Regions from separate parts of the Pantoea sp. X-Soil-ISGK-285 genome, predicted to be linked through region 2. Evidence: predicted binding sites of a transcription regulator. Region 2 holds the regulator's gene; the other holds the start of a gene.

Region 1 (8,071 bases), 980 kb from region 2:
TTTTCAGTGCTGCCGCGCTGCTATGGCGTGATGCGGAGACGCGCTTCTCGCTGCTCGGCACCAGCCTGTTCTGGGGCGCAGGCGTGACGCTGCGTTTTCTGCTGGTGCTGTGGGTGCCGGTGGCGCTGGGCATCAGTGACAACACCACGCCAACGACCCTGAATGCCATGGTGGCGATCGGGATTGTGATTGGGGCGGCGGCGGCGGCGAAGCTGGTGACGCTTGAAACGGTGCGTCGCTGTATGCCAGCCGGTGTGCTGATTGGTGTGATGGTCGTCGTCTTCGCGCTGCAGCATTCTCTGCTGAATGCCTATCTGGTGCTGATGCTGATTGGCGCGCTGGGCGGTTTCTTTGTGGTGCCGCTGAATGCACTGCTGCAGGCGCGGGGCAAAGAAAGCGTCGGTTCAGGTAATGCGATTGCGGTGCAGAATCTGGGTGAGAACAGCGCCATGCTGATCATGCTGGGGCTCTATACGCTGGCGATCAAGGCGGGTGCACCTGCGGTGGCGACGGGCGTCGGTTTTGGCGTGCTGTTTGCGCTGGCGATAGCGCTGCTGTGGCTGTGGCGTCCGGCTAAGCGTTAAGCGATTCACCGCCTCTCTCCGGGATAGCCGGAGAGAGGCGGGCGCCCTCGTTAACAATAGATGTTAACAACGGAGATTAGCGACGAAGGGCAATCGCTTCGATTTCGATCTTCACATCTTTTGGCAGACGCGCCACTTCGACACAGGAACGCGCCGGGAAGTGCGCTTCATGCTCGGTGAAAAACGCCTCATAAGCCGCATTGACCGTGGCGAAGTCATTTAAATCCTTTACGAACACCGTGGTCTTCACGATGTCGCCGACCTTCAGACCCGCTGCTTCAACAATCGCCTTCACATTTTCCAGTGACTGACGCGCCTGTGCGGCAACGTCATCCGCCACCTGGCCGGTCGCCGGATCCACCGGGATCTGGCCAGAGGTGATGATCATGCTGCCCAGATCGACACCCTGAACATAGGGGCCGATAGCGGCAGGGGCTTTTTCAGTACTGATTTCACGAGACATCATTGCTCCTTTGATTACGTCGTCAGGCGGCGATGCCGCCGGTGTTGCCCATTATAAGGTCGGGCAGGGCGATTACCAGTGACCCAGCACCACATGGCGGGCGAACTCTTTTTCGCAATATTTGCACTTCAGATGCACATCGTCGGCGCGCTGCTTCACGGCAAAGCTGGAGAAGACCGGCTCGCTGCGGCTGATGCAGTTGCTGTTGGGGCAGGTCAGCACCCGTTCAACGTGGTCCGGCAGCGTCGGGGCGATCTTCGCGACCACTTCATAGTCGTCGATGCGGTTGACCGTAGCATGGGGCGCATAGACCGCCAGCTGATTGACCTGATCGTCGGTGAGAAAGGTATTCTCAATCTTGATCAGATCTTTGCGGCCCATCTCGCCTGAGGGCAGATTCAGGCCAATGGTAATGCGCTGATCGGTTTCGGTCAGCCGGAACAGAGAGAGCAATTTAAAGCCGATCTGCGCCGGAATATGGTCGATGACCGTGCCGCGTTTGATCGCTTCGACCTGCAGTTTGTTGTCCTGCGTCATGGGGGTATCTCCTTACAGGGCGAGTTCGCTGTTTAAAACCAGTGCCAGCAGAGCCTGGCGCGCATAGATGCCGTTACCCGCCTGCTGGAAATACCAGGCATACGGGGTTTTATCGACATCGGTGGTGATTTCGTCGATGCGCGGCAGCGGGTGCAGTACCTTCATATTGTCGCGCGCTGTAGCGAGATCGGCAGCGCGCAGAATGAACTGCGCTTTGACGTTGGCATATTCTGACGGATCGAGCCGCTCTTTCTGCACCCGCGTCATGTAGAGGATATCGAGCTGCGGCATCACCTCTTCAAAGCTGTCGTGACGTGACCAGCTGATATTCTTCTCATCCAGCATATCGGTGATATAGGCCGGCATCGCCAGCGCATCGGGCGCGATAAAGAAGAAGCGGTTGCCGTCAAACTTCGCCAGCGCCTGGGTCAGGGAGTGGACGGTGCGGCCATACTTCAGGTCGCCGACCATCGCCACATTCAGCTGATTAAGACGGCTCTGCGTCTCCTGAATGGTGAAGAGATCAAGCAGCGTCTGGGTCGGATGCTGGTTCGCGCCGTCACCGGCGTTGAGAATCGGGATGCCGCCGGAGAACTCGGTCGCCAGCCGCGCCGCGCCTTCCTGCGGGTGACGCATCACGATCGCATCGACGTAGGTGCTGATCACTGAAATGGTGTCGGCCAGGGTTTCGCCTTTTTTGCCCAGCGACGTATTACTGCCGTCAGCAAAGCCCACCGCTGACGCGCCGAGGCGATGAATGGCGGTTTCAAACGACAGGCGGGTACGGGTAGACGCCTCAAAGAAGCAGCTGGCGATAACCTTGTGCTTCAGCAGTTCCGGCTGCGGGTGGGCTTTAAGCTTTGCGGCGGTGTGCAACGCCAGTTCCAGCTCTTCACGACTGAGGTCGTTAATTGAAATAATGTGCTTGCGATATAGCGGGTTAGCCATAGCTGTCTCCTCTGCGCGGCCGGATTGCGGACAAAAAAAAGCCCCTGCTTAAGGGGCTTTTTTAAGATCGGGTCGATGACCGAAAGAAACAGTAGCACCGCCTGCGGTCAGGCGTGATTGAGCGTCAAATTGTCCGCTGTGCTGTAGCATATTTCCTCCGGCAAATTGGGCCGCATTATACCCGTTCGCGGTGGGGCAGCAAGAGGAAAACGTTTGCGCCTGCTTAGCCGATCAGAGACCGGGCCAGATAAGACGGTGAATCGCCCGCTATGAGCGGGCGCGACTCAGCGTCCTCAGCCGCGCGGTGCTGGTCGGTCAGCGCTGGCCCAGCGTGGCCACCATTACCGCTTTAATCGTGTGCATCCGGTTCTCGGCCTGGTCGAACACAATGCTGTGCGGCGACTCAAATACCTCGTTGCTCACTTCCATGCCGTTGGGCAGATCGTACTGCTCTGCCATCTGCTGGCCCAGCGTGGTCTGATCGTCGTGGAAGGCGGGCAGACAGTGCAGAAATTTAACCTGCGGGTTGCCGGTCAGATCGAGCATCGCCCGGTTCACCTGATAGTCACGCAGCAGCGCGATACGCTCGGCCCACACCGCTTTGGCTTCGCCCATCGACACCCAGACATCGGTGTAGATAAAGTCAGCGCCTTTCACGCCGTCGGCAATATGTTCGGTGAGGGTAATTTTCCCGCCGGTCTGCTGCGCGGCTTCACGGCACTGCGCCACCAGTTGCTCCTCTGGCCAGCAGCTCTTTGGTGCCACCAGACGCAGATCCAGCCCCACCTGTGCGGCGGCTTCCAGCATGGTGTTGCCCATGTTGTTGCGCGCATCACCCACATAAACCAGCGTCATCTCGCTGAGTTTTTTGCCCGGCAGATGCTCCTGCATGGTCAGCAGATCGGCCAGCAGCTGGGTCGGATGAAACTCGGTGGTCAGGCCGTTCCACACCGGCACACCGGCATGTTCCGCCAGCGTTTCCACCAGTTCCTGACCGTAACCGCGATACTGAATGCCATCGTACATCCGGCCCAGCACCCGCGCGGTGTCGCGCATCGACTCTTTATGGCCGATCTGGCTGCCACTCGGGCCAAGATAGGTGACGTTCGCACCCTGATCGTAAGCGGCAACTTCGAAAGAGCATCGGGTACGGGTCGAGTCTTTTTCGAAGATGAGCGCGATGTTTTTACCTTTCAGATGCTGTACTTCCTGGGCGCTTTTTTTCGCCCGTTTCAATTCAGCGGAAAGGGTAAGCAGGTGATCAATCTCGGCGGGCGTAAAATCCAGAAGTCTGAGGAAATGGCGCTGATACAGCTGACTCATACAACACTCCGGTAATCATTAAAGTGAATTAAAATTCAATCTAACCGTATGAATATGCATTTTCAAGTGCGGGGCTAATAAACTTTTCGTTTTGTGTAGTGGCGCGACGGGCAGTATGGGAAAATAATTGATTATTGCCGAACTCAGAGAGGATATCGTCATGGCATATGAAGCATTACTGGAAGAGCAGCAGGAAGAGACGCGGCAGATTATTGAAGAGCTGCTGGAGGATGGCAGCGATCCTGATGCGCTCTATACCATCGAGCACCATCTCTCATGCAATAATTTTGATTCGCTGGAAAAAGCGGCCGTTGATGCGTTCAAGCTGGGTTATGAAGTGACCGAGCCGGAAGAGCTGGAGCTGGAAGATGGCACCACCGTGATGTGCGTCGACATCATCAGCGAATCCGCCCTGAAGCCTGAACTGATCGATGTGCAGGTTGAGCAGCTGGTGAACCTGATTGGTAAGTACAACGTCGATTACGACGGCTGGGGCACCTATTTTGAAGATCCCGATGCCGAAGATGAAGATGACGACGCCATCGAAGATGAAGATGATGATGGTATTCGCCACTAAGTAGCCGGGGCGGAGAGTTCTCCGCCTGTCACCCCTGCCACCTGTTTTAACATCATGAACTACGCACCCTTACTTGAACCAATCTATCAGTTTCTGCACTGCCGCACGCCACAGGCCTGGATTGATGAGGCGCGCAAGCCGGAAAATCTGACCCTGCTGTTAACCGACCATCTGGTGTGCGAACTGAAAGCCGCGCAGACCGCGGTGTGGTTGATCCGCAAATATGTTGCCGACAAACCCAGCGGCGACGCCATTCTGGCGTGGCTGAAACCCTATGAAGATTTTATCTTCCGCGAAGATGGCGACAGCGACTTTATCAACGCCCATAAGAACCTGACAAAACGTATCATCGTGCGCAATGCGCTGCCGTGGGCGGATGAGCTGGTGGAGAAGATGGTGCTGCTGATTAAAGAGGAGCTGCATCACTTCTATCAGGTGTGGGAAATTATGCAGTCGCGCGGGCTGGTCTATCAGAAGATCACTTCCAGCCGCTATGCCAAATCGCTGCTGCGCGAAGTCACCACCCATGAACCGGAAACGCTGGTGGATAAGCTGATATGCGGCGCTTACATCGAGGCGCGCTCCTGCGAACGTTTCGCCAGTCTGGCTCCTTATCTTGATGACGAACTGGCGAAGTTCTATCTGTCGCTGCTGCGCTCAGAGGCGCGGCATTATCAGGACTATTTAACCCTGGCGGCGCAGATTGCCACCAGAGACATCACGCCGCGGGTGCAGGCGATTGGGGCAACAGAAGGGCGGTTAATTAGCGAACCCGACAACGAATTACGCTTTCACAGCGGCGTACCGGCGTTCTGAAAAGAGTAAACGGCGCTCTTACGATGGCCGTTTATTTTTTATATTGAACCGGGTTGATTTTATTAATAATAAAAATATAAGTATTAACTGTTAATCTAATGTGAACGCGTTACCTCCGAAAAATATAATTTGAGTGACCCCTCACAAAATATTTTATCTCTTCTGTTTTTTCTTTGCGGAATAAATATAGTGCTCTTGCCGGATTAGGATTGTTATTTTTCAAGCAAAACCTGATTCATAACGCCTCTTTGCCAGAGAGGGTTGTGAATCAGGTTTTTTTTTGCACCGGGTATAGCCGGGGAAAAGAATCAGCGACTTTTTTTGGCGTCCAGTTTTGCTAATAAGCATTTAATGGAAGGAGTCATTAACATGAGGGGAAAGCGCGGTATTCCGTTATTTATTTTACTGTTTTTGCAGCCACCTGGCGCATGGGCTGACTTTTCCGACGCATTATCGTTCTCTGACACTGCTTTCCTGCGTGATTCGCAACTCGATCTCAGACTGCGTAATCACTGGAAGTATCTCAAGGAAAATGAAGCGCAGCCTACCGCTGTTCATAGTGCCTGGGGACAGGCGGCAAGCCTGAATTTTCGTTCCGGCTATCAGTGGGACTGGCTGGGTTTCGATGCAACCTATACCCGAGCGATCAGGCTGGGAGCCAGCGACTACTTTGCCACGCGCGGCCTGCTTTACGACAGCGGCGGTCATCAGCAAAAAGCTGACGCGCACGGCTTCAGCAAGTTTGGTGAACGCTATCTGAAAGTGAAGCTGGGGGACGCGAATGCGGGATTTAAAGGAAAAGCGGGCTGGCAGGAGTTAAAAAACATCGGCGTGCTGACCACCACGGACCGCTTGTCACGCAACAGTTACTCAGGCTATAGCGGCGCGCTGAACGTGCAGAAGATACGGCTGGATTTGGCTTATGTGACCAAAACGCTTCGCCACGACTCGCCGGAGAGTCTTGCCCTGCAAACCCAGGACCGACGAAAAATTAATGCGATCTATACCGGCGCACTGAGCTATACCGGTGATCGCGGACGTCTCGCCTACGCATTTGGCGAAGCGGAAGCCTACCAGCGGCGTCATGTTATCGAAGCGAATTACTCGCTCTCACCGAACTGGCGCTTGTCCTCTCAAATTTATGGCAGTCAGGGGCTGGAAAATTATAAAAGCATGGCGGCCAGCAAAAGATCGTTCGATAACCACGCGTGGCACTATGTCGGTGAAGCAGACTGGATTAACGACAGATGGACACAGAAATTCGCTGCTGCCTGGACTTCGGCGCCCAAACATAATGCGGTGGGATATTATGTGCGCCCGCTGACAAAAAATACCCGTGGGCGTTTCAACGCCCTGACCTCTGCCGGAAAAGATTATACCCGTGATAAAGAACTGGCGCTGGTGTCGCAGACGGAATTTGAAATTTCAAAAGGCATTTTTAGCGGATTTCAGATTAACTATGGACAGTTTAATTATCGTAATACGCGTATACGTTCGGGGGAAGTTGCGCTCATAAACCGCTTCATCGAACCCCATCCGGTCCTGAAGGATTTATCGGTCTTTACGCTATTCGGTTATGGCTGGTCATATAAGAATAATAAAGAAACCCCGGTTTTTAATGCGCAAGGTAAATATATGCGTTCTCCCAGCCTTTCTGCCGAGATCGCGGTTGAGTATAAATTAAACCTGTTCAGATAAGGAAAATACGATGAAGAGAATAGTTAAAGCGTTGCTGATTCTTATTGTGGTTGGGGCTGTCGCAGGCGAAGCCCTTGCCGCCGATGTCACTCTCTACGTTACGCGGCACGGTAAAACGATGTTCAACACGGTGCATCGCGCGCAGGGATGGGCAGATACTCCGTTAACGCCAGCGGGCGTGGAGGTGGCGCAAAAGCTGGGACGCGGTCTGCAGACGATCCCGTTTATCGCCGTCTGGTCCAGCGATGCTGGCAGAGCGAGAGAAACCGCGCAGCTTGTGATGCAGGCATGGAAAACGCCGCTGCCGCTGAACGAACGCCGGGAATTGCGGGAAGTGGGCTTTGGCCTGTATGAGGGCGATCTGAATAATAATATGTTGAACGATGCCGCCCATCAGTTGGGATTTGCATCCGACACGGCGCTAATGGAGGCCTATGGCAAAGGCAAGGTTCATGTCGACAGGATCATAGACGCTATCCGGCAGGCGGAAGCGTCAGGCACGCCGGCACTGAAAGGCATTAAATCAGCAGGCATGGCCGAAAGCTATCAGCAGGTTGCGAAGCGAATGGTCGATAGCCTGACTGAGATAGCGCAGCAGGCCCGGCAGCAGGGCGGCGGTAACGTTCTGGTGGTCACGCATGGCCTGGCGATTACAGCGCTACTGCAGGCGCTTGGCGATACGTCGTTAAACCAGACGCTGGACAATGCGAGCGTAACCCGGCTGCGCTATACCGACAGCGGAGAGTTCGTGATTGAATCCATCAACGATATGAGTTACGTAGAGCGCGGCTTATAACTTCCGCAACATACGCACTTCGCAGTCGACATGGCCGGTGCAGCCCATCGCGCTGTCGATATGCTCAAAGCCGAGTGACTCATAAAGTTTAATGGCCCGCGTCAGGCTGGCGGTGGTTTCCAGATAGCAGCGACGGAAACCGTGGCTGCGTGCATGTTCTATCGCCCGCAGCGCCAGTTCGCGAGCCAGACCCTGACCGCGCACCTCTGGCAGAAAGTACATCTTTTGCAGTTCGCAGATATCGGGCGCGCTGCAGGCGAGCGGCGCAACACCGCCGCCGCCGACCACCTTGCCCTGATACTCAACAATCCAGTAGGCGCTCTGTTCGG
Region 2 (8,071 bases):
GGAAGGGGAAGTTGAATACGCCGCCAGTTTTATTCAGTGGTTCGCCGAGCAGGCGAAACGGACCAATGGTGAAATTATTCCGCCAGCTAAACCCGGCTCCCGTATTCTGGCAACCCGCGAACCGATTGGCGTTGTGGCTGCCATTACGCCGTGGAATTTCCCGATGGCGATGCTGACCCGCAAACTGGGGCCAGCTCTGGCTGCCGGCTGCACCGGCATTATTAAACCTGCCAATAACACGCCACTCTCCGCCTTTGCCCTGCTGGCGCTGGCGAAGGAGGCAGGTGTGCCTGATGGTGTACTGAATGCGGTAGCCGGTGATACCCATGCTATCAGCGATGCCATCATGGCCAGCAAAGCGGTGCGTAAAATCTCGTTCACCGGCTCCACCCAGGTGGGCAAGCTGCTGATGCGTAATGCTGCCGAAACCATGAAAAAAGTGTCGATGGAGCTGGGGGGTAATGCCCCCTATATCGTGTTTGACGATGCCGATATTGATGCCGCCGTGCAGGGCGCCATTGCCAACAAATTCCGTAATGCGGGCCAGGTGTGCGTCAGCGTAAACCGCTTCTACATTCACAATGCTATCTATGATCGTTTTACTCAGCAGCTGGCTGCCGAAGTGAACAAGCTGAAGGTGGGCAACGGCATGGAAGAGGGCGTGATTGTCGGGCCATTGATTGAGGCATCGGCGGTGGAAAAGGTTGAGCAGCACGTCAATGATGCGGTAGCAAAAGGTGGCAAATTACTGGCGGGTGGCGAGCGACATGCGCTGGGTGGCAACTTCTGGCAGCCCACTGTGATTACTGAGGCGCACGAAGGGATGCAGCTCGCGCAGGAGGAGACCTTTGGTCCGGTGGCTGCCTGTTTCCGCTTTGATGATGAAGATGACGTCATCCGTCGTGCTAACGATACACCGTTCGGCCTTGCCGCATACTTTTACACCCAGAATCTGCAGCGGGTGTTCCGTGTTTCAGCCGCGCTGGAAAGCGGCATGATCGGCATTAATGAATGTGCCGTATCAACCGAGCTGGCGCCGTTTGGTGGTGTGAAAGAGTCGGGGCTGGGCCGCGAAGGTTCGGTACTCGGCATGGAAGAGTATCTGGAGGTCAAAGCGCTGCACCTGGGCGGTTTGAGCTAGCGGACAGTAACGGGCGACGCAGGTCGCCCGCAGACGGAGCATGGGAGCCGTCAGCATGAAAATCGAGCGTTTTGATTTTAATGAAATTGTCGATCAGGCCCATTTCTTCCGCCAGTTCAGCGAGCGATTTGCGCTGGAGGAGCGCCGCATCTGCGATCTGGATGGATTATGGGATGTGGTGACGGGCGATCTGTTACCGCTGCCGCTGGAGATTGAGTTTGTTAATCTGGGCAGGGGACAGCGACGGCGTTATGGCGCGCTGATTCTGTTATTTGATGAAGCGGAAGAGGAGCTGGAAGGTCAGCTTCACTTTAATGTCAGATAAAACGTCAGATGAAAAAAGGCCCCGGCGAGCGGGGCCAAAGGGTTCGTCATACATCTGACGAGGAATTACTTATAAAGCTGTGCGGTGATGTGATAGTTATCGCCGGTGCGCGCCTCAATAACTTTATAGGCGCTGGCACCCTGTTCATCCGCTTTCTGAGAAAGCTCAGCGCGGTAATCCATTGGCGATCCCGCGGTTCCACTGATGGTCACGGTGCCCGCAGGCTGCAGGTTCTGCGTCTGATCGCCGGTGACCAGCTGTGCGGCTGATGCGCCGAACGCCATAACGGAAAGCAGACTGACTGTAGCGATGGTTGTTTTAATATTCATGATTATCTCCTCAATACATTCAACAACCTGCGGTTTCTCGTAAAGGCGGGTCGTCGATATCTTCTGACGCCCTTCAGGCGTCATCACAGTTAATTATTTATAAAGCTCAGCGGTGACATGCCAGGTGTTATCCTGGTTGTTTTCGATGATGCGATAGTGGCTTGCGCCCTGGGCATCCGCTTTCTCTGACAGCACCTGACGGATATGCGTCTGGTCGCCATTTCGTCCACCAATGCTGATGGTCTGATTCATTGGCTGCAGACCCTGTGCCTGTTCATTGGACACCAGGCTGGCGGCGTTGGCACCCACTGAGAACAGGGATGCCAGACTCAGTGCAGCGATAGCTAATTTCATTTTCATGGTCAACTCTCCTGAAATTTCTGCTTCAGCTCTCCGGAGCGCAAAAGGGCGCGTCAGACAGAGAGCAGATGGCATTATCGGTTACGCCTTAGTTATACAGTGCGGCGGTAGCGTGATAGTTGCCGTTGTTGTATGCCTCAATCACGCGATAGGCTTTTGCGCCCTGCTGATCGGCTTTGTCGCTGAGTTTCTGTTTGATATCCATCGGCGAACCCGCCACGCCGCTGACACTGATGGTGCCGACAGCCTGCAGATTCTGTGCCTGTGACGCATCAATAGATTCTGCTGCAACAGCACCAAATGAGAGGGCGGAGAGAATGCTCAGGGTAGCAATAGTAGTTTTTACGTTCATAGATTTTTCCTCGTCGTCTATTTTTATCTTTTTATTTAGTGTGATTTGCATCACGAAAAGAAGTATAGAACTAATAACGTCAGAAATTAATACCCCGCTAATAATGTTTTTTTGTGATTCTTTATCCTTATGGCTACTTTTAATAACTTAACGTTATAAAAAAAGGATAAAAAGTAACCTTTAAGCCACTTTTAATCGCAAAAACAGTGAGATAGATCACTTTAACTTTTAGTGCGAAAGTCGGGGGTGTATCGGGCTGGAGTTTGATCTGGATCCGGGCAATGGTGCCGGTTCAGTGATGTAAAGCAGTGTAAAATAGCGCATAAAGTGAAGCAGAGTTATCGATCTGACCAACAGCCGGGCGTGTAAAAGCAGGCTTATTACTTATCCAGAGCGGGTAACTGTCGTGGAAAGGGTTGAGCAGAGAGAACGAACTGACGATCTGGCGCATGATGGCCGGTCGTCAGTCCGCGATCAGAGTTCCTGTTCAAACAGGGTGAGGATGGCACCGTGCAGCTGCTTAACGGTGAAGTCACGCGCGCGGGTAATAAAGATTGTGTCATCGCCCGCGATGGTACCCAGAATCCCGTGCGACTTACCCAGTGAATCCAGCATACGTGCAATCAGCTGTGCTGCGCCGGGACTGGTATGAATCACCACCAGGGCATCGTTGTAGTCGATATCCAGTACCAGGTTTTTTAACGGGCTGGTGGTGGTCGGCACACCCAGCTCAGCGGGCAGGCAATAGACCATCTCCATCCTGGCATTCCGGGTGCGCACTGCGCCAAACTTGGTCAGCATTCGCGAGACTTTGGACTGATTGATATTTTCAAAGCCCTCGTCCTGAAGCGCCTGAACAATTTCGCCCTGGGAACTGAATTTTTCTTCTTTTAATAAGGCTTTGAAAGCCTTAACCAGATCGTCTTGTTTCGATGGGTTTCGCATAGGTTACCAATAAATAGAGAGAATAACCGCGCATCCGCCCGCGGCAGAGTGGTGATTATGCATTTATATGCATTTTTATGCAATCGTTCGATTGATGAGCAGCGTCCGGGCGGCTAGCGGGCGGCGATAATAGCAAATAAATCCGCTCAGACCAAAACACGCGTCACAGCCCCGGAAGGCGAAGGTTGCAAAGTTGTTATATTATTGGTGGTGTAGTAACAGAAAACGCACGTAGCCGTTCTCTGTCTGACGACGGCAAAGTTGTCGGTCATTCAGGTGCAATGATAAGTAACTTTTGAATCCGGAGATTAAGTGTGAAAACACGTAGAATTAACAACGGATATTTATCATCGCCTGAGCAGTTGATTAAGGTCTGACACAGATAGAATTTCGGCCCATCTCTGCCCCACCTTAATAAGGAGTTAAGAATGAAAGTTGCCGTTCTCGGTGCCGCTGGCGGCATAGGCCAGGCGCTCGCACTTCTGCTCAAAACCCAGCTTCCCGCAGGTTCAGAACTCTCGCTGTATGACATCGCGCCGGTTACGCCGGGTGTTGCCGTTGATCTCAGCCATATTCCTACCGCAGTGGCTATTCAGGGATTCAGTGGAGAAGACGCCACGCCTGCCTTACAGGGTGCCGATGTGGTACTGATTTCCGCTGGTGTCGCACGTAAGCCCGGTATGGATCGCGCCGACCTGTTTAACGTTAACGCAGGTATCGTCCGTAATCTGATCGAACAGGTTGCCACAACGGCACCTAAAGCGTTGATTGGTGTCATCACCAATCCGGTCAATACCACCGTTGCCATTGCGGCAGAAGTGCTGAAAAAGCACGGTGTTTACGACAAAAATCGGCTGTTCGGCGTGACCACGCTGGATATCATTCGCGCTAATACTTTTGTGGCTGCATTGAAAGGCAAGCAGCCTGACCAGGTGGAAGTCCCGGTCATTGGTGGCCACTCTGGCGTAACCATTCTGCCGCTGCTGTCGCAGGTTAAAGGCGTCAGCTTCAGCGATCAGGAAGTGGCTGATCTGACCAAACGCATCCAGAACGCCGGCACCGAAGTGGTGGAAGCCAAAGCGGGTGGCGGATCTGCCACGCTGTCGATGGGCCAGGCAGCCGCACGTTTCGGTTTGTCACTGGTACGCGCGCTGAAGGGTGAAGCTAATGTGGTGGAGTGTGCTTACGTAGAAGGTGAGGGTGAACATGCGCGCTTCTTCTCCCAGCCGCTGCTGCTAGGTAAAAACGGTGTGGCTGAACGCAGGCCGATTGGTACCCTCAGCGCTTACGAACAGCAGGCGCTGTCAGGCATGCTGGATACGCTGAAGAAAGATATCGCCCAGGGCGAAGAGTTCGTTAAGCAGTAACTGACGGCTCAGACTTGCAAAACGCCCGGCTTTGCCGGGCGTTTTACTTGTTGGCAAATCCAGGCCCGTCTTGCTATAAGATTGAGCCCGCGAAGGAAACACGGTCAGATCGGAAAGACGCAAAAGCTGTCATCCATGACGTGCTCGGCCCGCGCCATCCCTGGCTCGGGACGCTTTCCTCCTCTGACCGTGTTCCCTGCGCTTCAGGTTTATGCACCGCTGTAAGATTAAAACTGATCAGAGTGTGTCAGCAGAATGAAAACGCCCGGCTCAGCCGGGCGTTTTGCATTACAGTCCGCCAGACTTATAGGCGCGGGCAGCGGGTGTACCGTTGCTGGCAGGCAGCTTCTTACCCAGGGTTTCCATACGCATCTGGAACGGCGGGAACGGCATCTCAATACCGTGCTGATCAAATCCGCTGAGAATCAACTGATGCAGTTCGTGACGAAGCGGCATACGGTGTCCCATCTCAGCAGCATGCACACGAAGTTCAAATAACTGAATGCCCTGCTGCAGATCGACCAGGAAGGCTTCCGGTTGCGGCGTGTCCAGGACATAGCTGCAGCGCTCAGCCGCCTGGATCAGAATGGTGGTCACCTGTTCACTGCTGACTTTCGCCGGAGCCGGAATGGTGAGCACCACGCGCGTCACGGAATCGGACAGCGACCAGTTAATAAACTGCTCGGTGATAAAGGCCTTGTTCGGCACGATGATCTCTTTGCGGTCCCAGTCGGTAATGGTGGTCGCGCGGGTATTAATTCGCGTGATACTGCCGGTCAGGTCGCGGATTGTCACGGTATCGCCGATACGAATCGGCTTTTCGAACAGGATAATCAGACCTGAGATAAAGTTGGCAAAAATCTCCTGCAAACCAAACCCCAGTCCCACACCCAGCGCGGCAACCAGCCACTGCAGCTTCGACCACTCAATACCAATCATTGAGAAACCAATCAGCCCGCCAATCAACAGCAGCAGATATTTGGTCAGTGTGGTGATGGCGTAACCCGTACCTGGCGTCAGATTAAGATGCTGCAACAGCGCCAGCTCAAGCAGCGCGGGCATATTGCGCACCAGCTGGGTGGTGATAATAAACACCAGAATGGCGATCAGCACTGACCCCAGGGTGATAGGCTGAATCGACTCTACGCCCTGTACTGAGGTACTGACGTCCCACAGCTGAATATTCTCCAGGAAGCCAAAGGCCGAATGGATTTCTGACCACAGCACAATCACGGAGACCAGGGCGATAAGCATCAGGATAGAGCGTACCAGCCGCAGCGACTGCGCACTGATCGCATCCAGGTCAATTACCGGCTCTTCAATTTCAATCGCATCAGTGTTCAGAGAGCCTTGCTCCTTCTCTTCTTCACTGCGCGCACGGTTAGCCAGCATATCGGCACGGCGCTGACGGGCGCGATCAAAGCCAAGACGGCGACGCTGAATCAGCATCCAGCGCCGGATAATGTGATAGATAACCAGCAGCAGGAACCAGATGGCGACAGAGGTCTCCAGTCGCGCCAGTAGCGCCTGCGCGGTAGCCAGATAACCCACAGCGGAGGCGAGGGCAGCCATCAGCGGCATAGCGATCATCAGGTTCCACAACATCCGGTTCACCATGTTCTCGCCATTTCCCTCTTTATCGAGATAGAGCGGAATCCCGGAACGCTTCAGGCTGACGGTGACAATGCTGATTGCCCCGCAGATCAGGATGAAACAGAGACGGCCCAGCGATGAGGAGAATTGCCGATCTTCCAGATTACCAAAGGCGATCAGCAACATAATCAGCGGCACAATTAATCCGATGCTCAGCGAGTAGTAGCGCATGGCGCGCGCCACCCGATTTTGCGGCCAGCGGAAATGCACAATGAACAGGCCGTTAGGACGGGCAAAGGCAGCGCTGATCATAAACGCCCACAGCAGCGGCAGCGTGGCGGTAATGCCATCACCAATCGCTACGGCGATAGGGTAGGGCCAGGCGTTCTGCAGGCCATAACCCAACGCACCCCATAACACCGGCAGCGGCAGCGCCACCAGGATCGACCAGAACAGGGTACGGATAGTCAGGCGGAAACGATCCTGCGTGACCTTGCCGACTTTGCTGGCGGAACGGTCAAGGAAAGCATTGAAGTGGCGGCGCGAACTGATGCTGAAGCCGACCAGCAGCAACGCACCAATAATCGGCAGCACCGAGTTGCGGCTGGTAAACATCATCGCCATCGCTTTGCCGAGCTGACCCAGCGTATCCAGCGACAGCAGACGGGAAAGATCTTTGGCCAGATCCAGCGGATAACTCAAACCAATCGGGTTAACGTCGGCGGTCCAGAACAGATAGCGGTGCGTCGCCTCTTTGACTTCCGTCAGCGCATCCTGCAACTGCGTGTTGCCAACCTTGAGCTTGGTGATCTCCAGAATCAGCGTGTCACAGCCGGAGATCAGCGAATTGAGCAGTTCCCTCTGAGTGCGTAGCTGCGCATCAAGAATACGCTTCTGGTCTGCGGTGAAGGGCTGACCATCGGCCTGCCGTCCCTTGCGCAGCGCCTCCTGGCGCTCCAGCAGATCTTCATAATTGAGACGCTGCACGCGAAGCTGTGCCATCTCATTATCAATCTGCTGCGACTTGGGCATCTCCGGCAGACGTGCGACCTGCGCCCGTAGCGCTTCGCCCAGCAGATTAGAGGCACCCAGCCACTGCGACTGTTCACGCAGGGTAGAGAGCGCCTGACGGACCTGAATAATCTGGTTGGTGGCCAGTCGCTGCTGCGACGCTACCAGATCCATGCGCTGCGCCTGCTGATTCAGGGCAACCGAGAGTTCGCGGTTAACCCGAAACTGATCGCTGATCTCTGGCGGAAGATCGCCACTGTTTTCTGCCAGTTGCTCGGTGCGGGCCAGCGCGACTTCGGCTTCACGTTGCCGCTGATCGTTGAGCTGGTTGCGCAGCGCCTGAAGATAGTTATCGAGCTGAGTCGCTTTGCGCTGGTGGGCTTCAGCCCGCATCCGCGCCAGTTCCTGACGGTTGTTGGCAGAGAGCTGTGCCAGCTCAAGTTCATCGACCAGCGCTTTATTCGCGGCGCTTTCCGCCTGGCGAGCCGCCAGTTGCAGCTGCCCCTGTGGCGAACTGCTGCTGACGCTCTGCAAACGGCGTTCACTCTCCGTCATCGCCCGGCGTGCTTCCGTCTGCTGCTGCGGCAGTTGCGACAGCGAATCACTGATTTCCCGCGCCCGATCCTGCTCCTGCCGTGCCTGACGCCC

The links. The regulator ArgR, encoded in region 2, controls arginine synthesis, uptake and breakdown. The targets are predictions, from matches to a motif close to ANTGAATAAAAATACANT.
Region 1: argF (ornithine carbamoyltransferase) is a predicted target of ArgR. The motif match lies at 3,878-3,895, and genes of this name have one in related genera.

The regions. Positions count from the first base shown of each region.
Region 1 covers NZ_AP035938.1:527,211-535,281, forward strand. Annotated here, with positions in the region: gene lplT (lysophospholipid transporter LplT) at 1-584, shown strand, start outside; gene ridA (2-iminobutanoate/2-iminopropanoate deaminase) at 661-1,047, opposite strand; gene pyrI (aspartate carbamoyltransferase regulatory subunit) at 1,120-1,584, opposite strand; gene pyrB (aspartate carbamoyltransferase) at 1,597-2,532, opposite strand; gene argF (ornithine carbamoyltransferase) at 2,848-3,855, opposite strand; gene rraB (ribonuclease E inhibitor RraB) at 4,016-4,432, shown strand; gene miaE (tRNA isopentenyl-2-thiomethyl-A-37 hydroxylase MiaE) at 4,487-5,248, shown strand; gene AC6I8B_RS02385 (OprD family outer membrane porin) at 5,618-6,946, shown strand; gene AC6I8B_RS02390 (histidine phosphatase family protein) at 6,957-7,742, shown strand; gene AC6I8B_RS02395 (GNAT family N-acetyltransferase) at 7,737-8,071, opposite strand, start outside.
Region 2 covers NZ_AP035938.1:3,620,505-3,628,575, reverse strand. Annotated here, with positions in the region: gene AC6I8B_RS17075 (NAD-dependent succinate-semialdehyde dehydrogenase) at 1-1,141, shown strand, start outside; gene AC6I8B_RS17070 (barstar family protein) at 1,197-1,466, shown strand; gene yhcN (peroxide/acid stress response protein YhcN) at 1,532-1,795, opposite strand; gene AC6I8B_RS17060 (YdgH/BhsA/McbA-like domain containing protein) at 1,889-2,155, opposite strand; gene yhcN (peroxide/acid stress response protein YhcN) at 2,244-2,507, opposite strand; gene argR (transcriptional regulator ArgR) at 2,982-3,452, opposite strand; gene mdh (malate dehydrogenase) at 3,881-4,819, shown strand; gene mscM (miniconductance mechanosensitive channel MscM) at 5,108-8,071, opposite strand, start outside.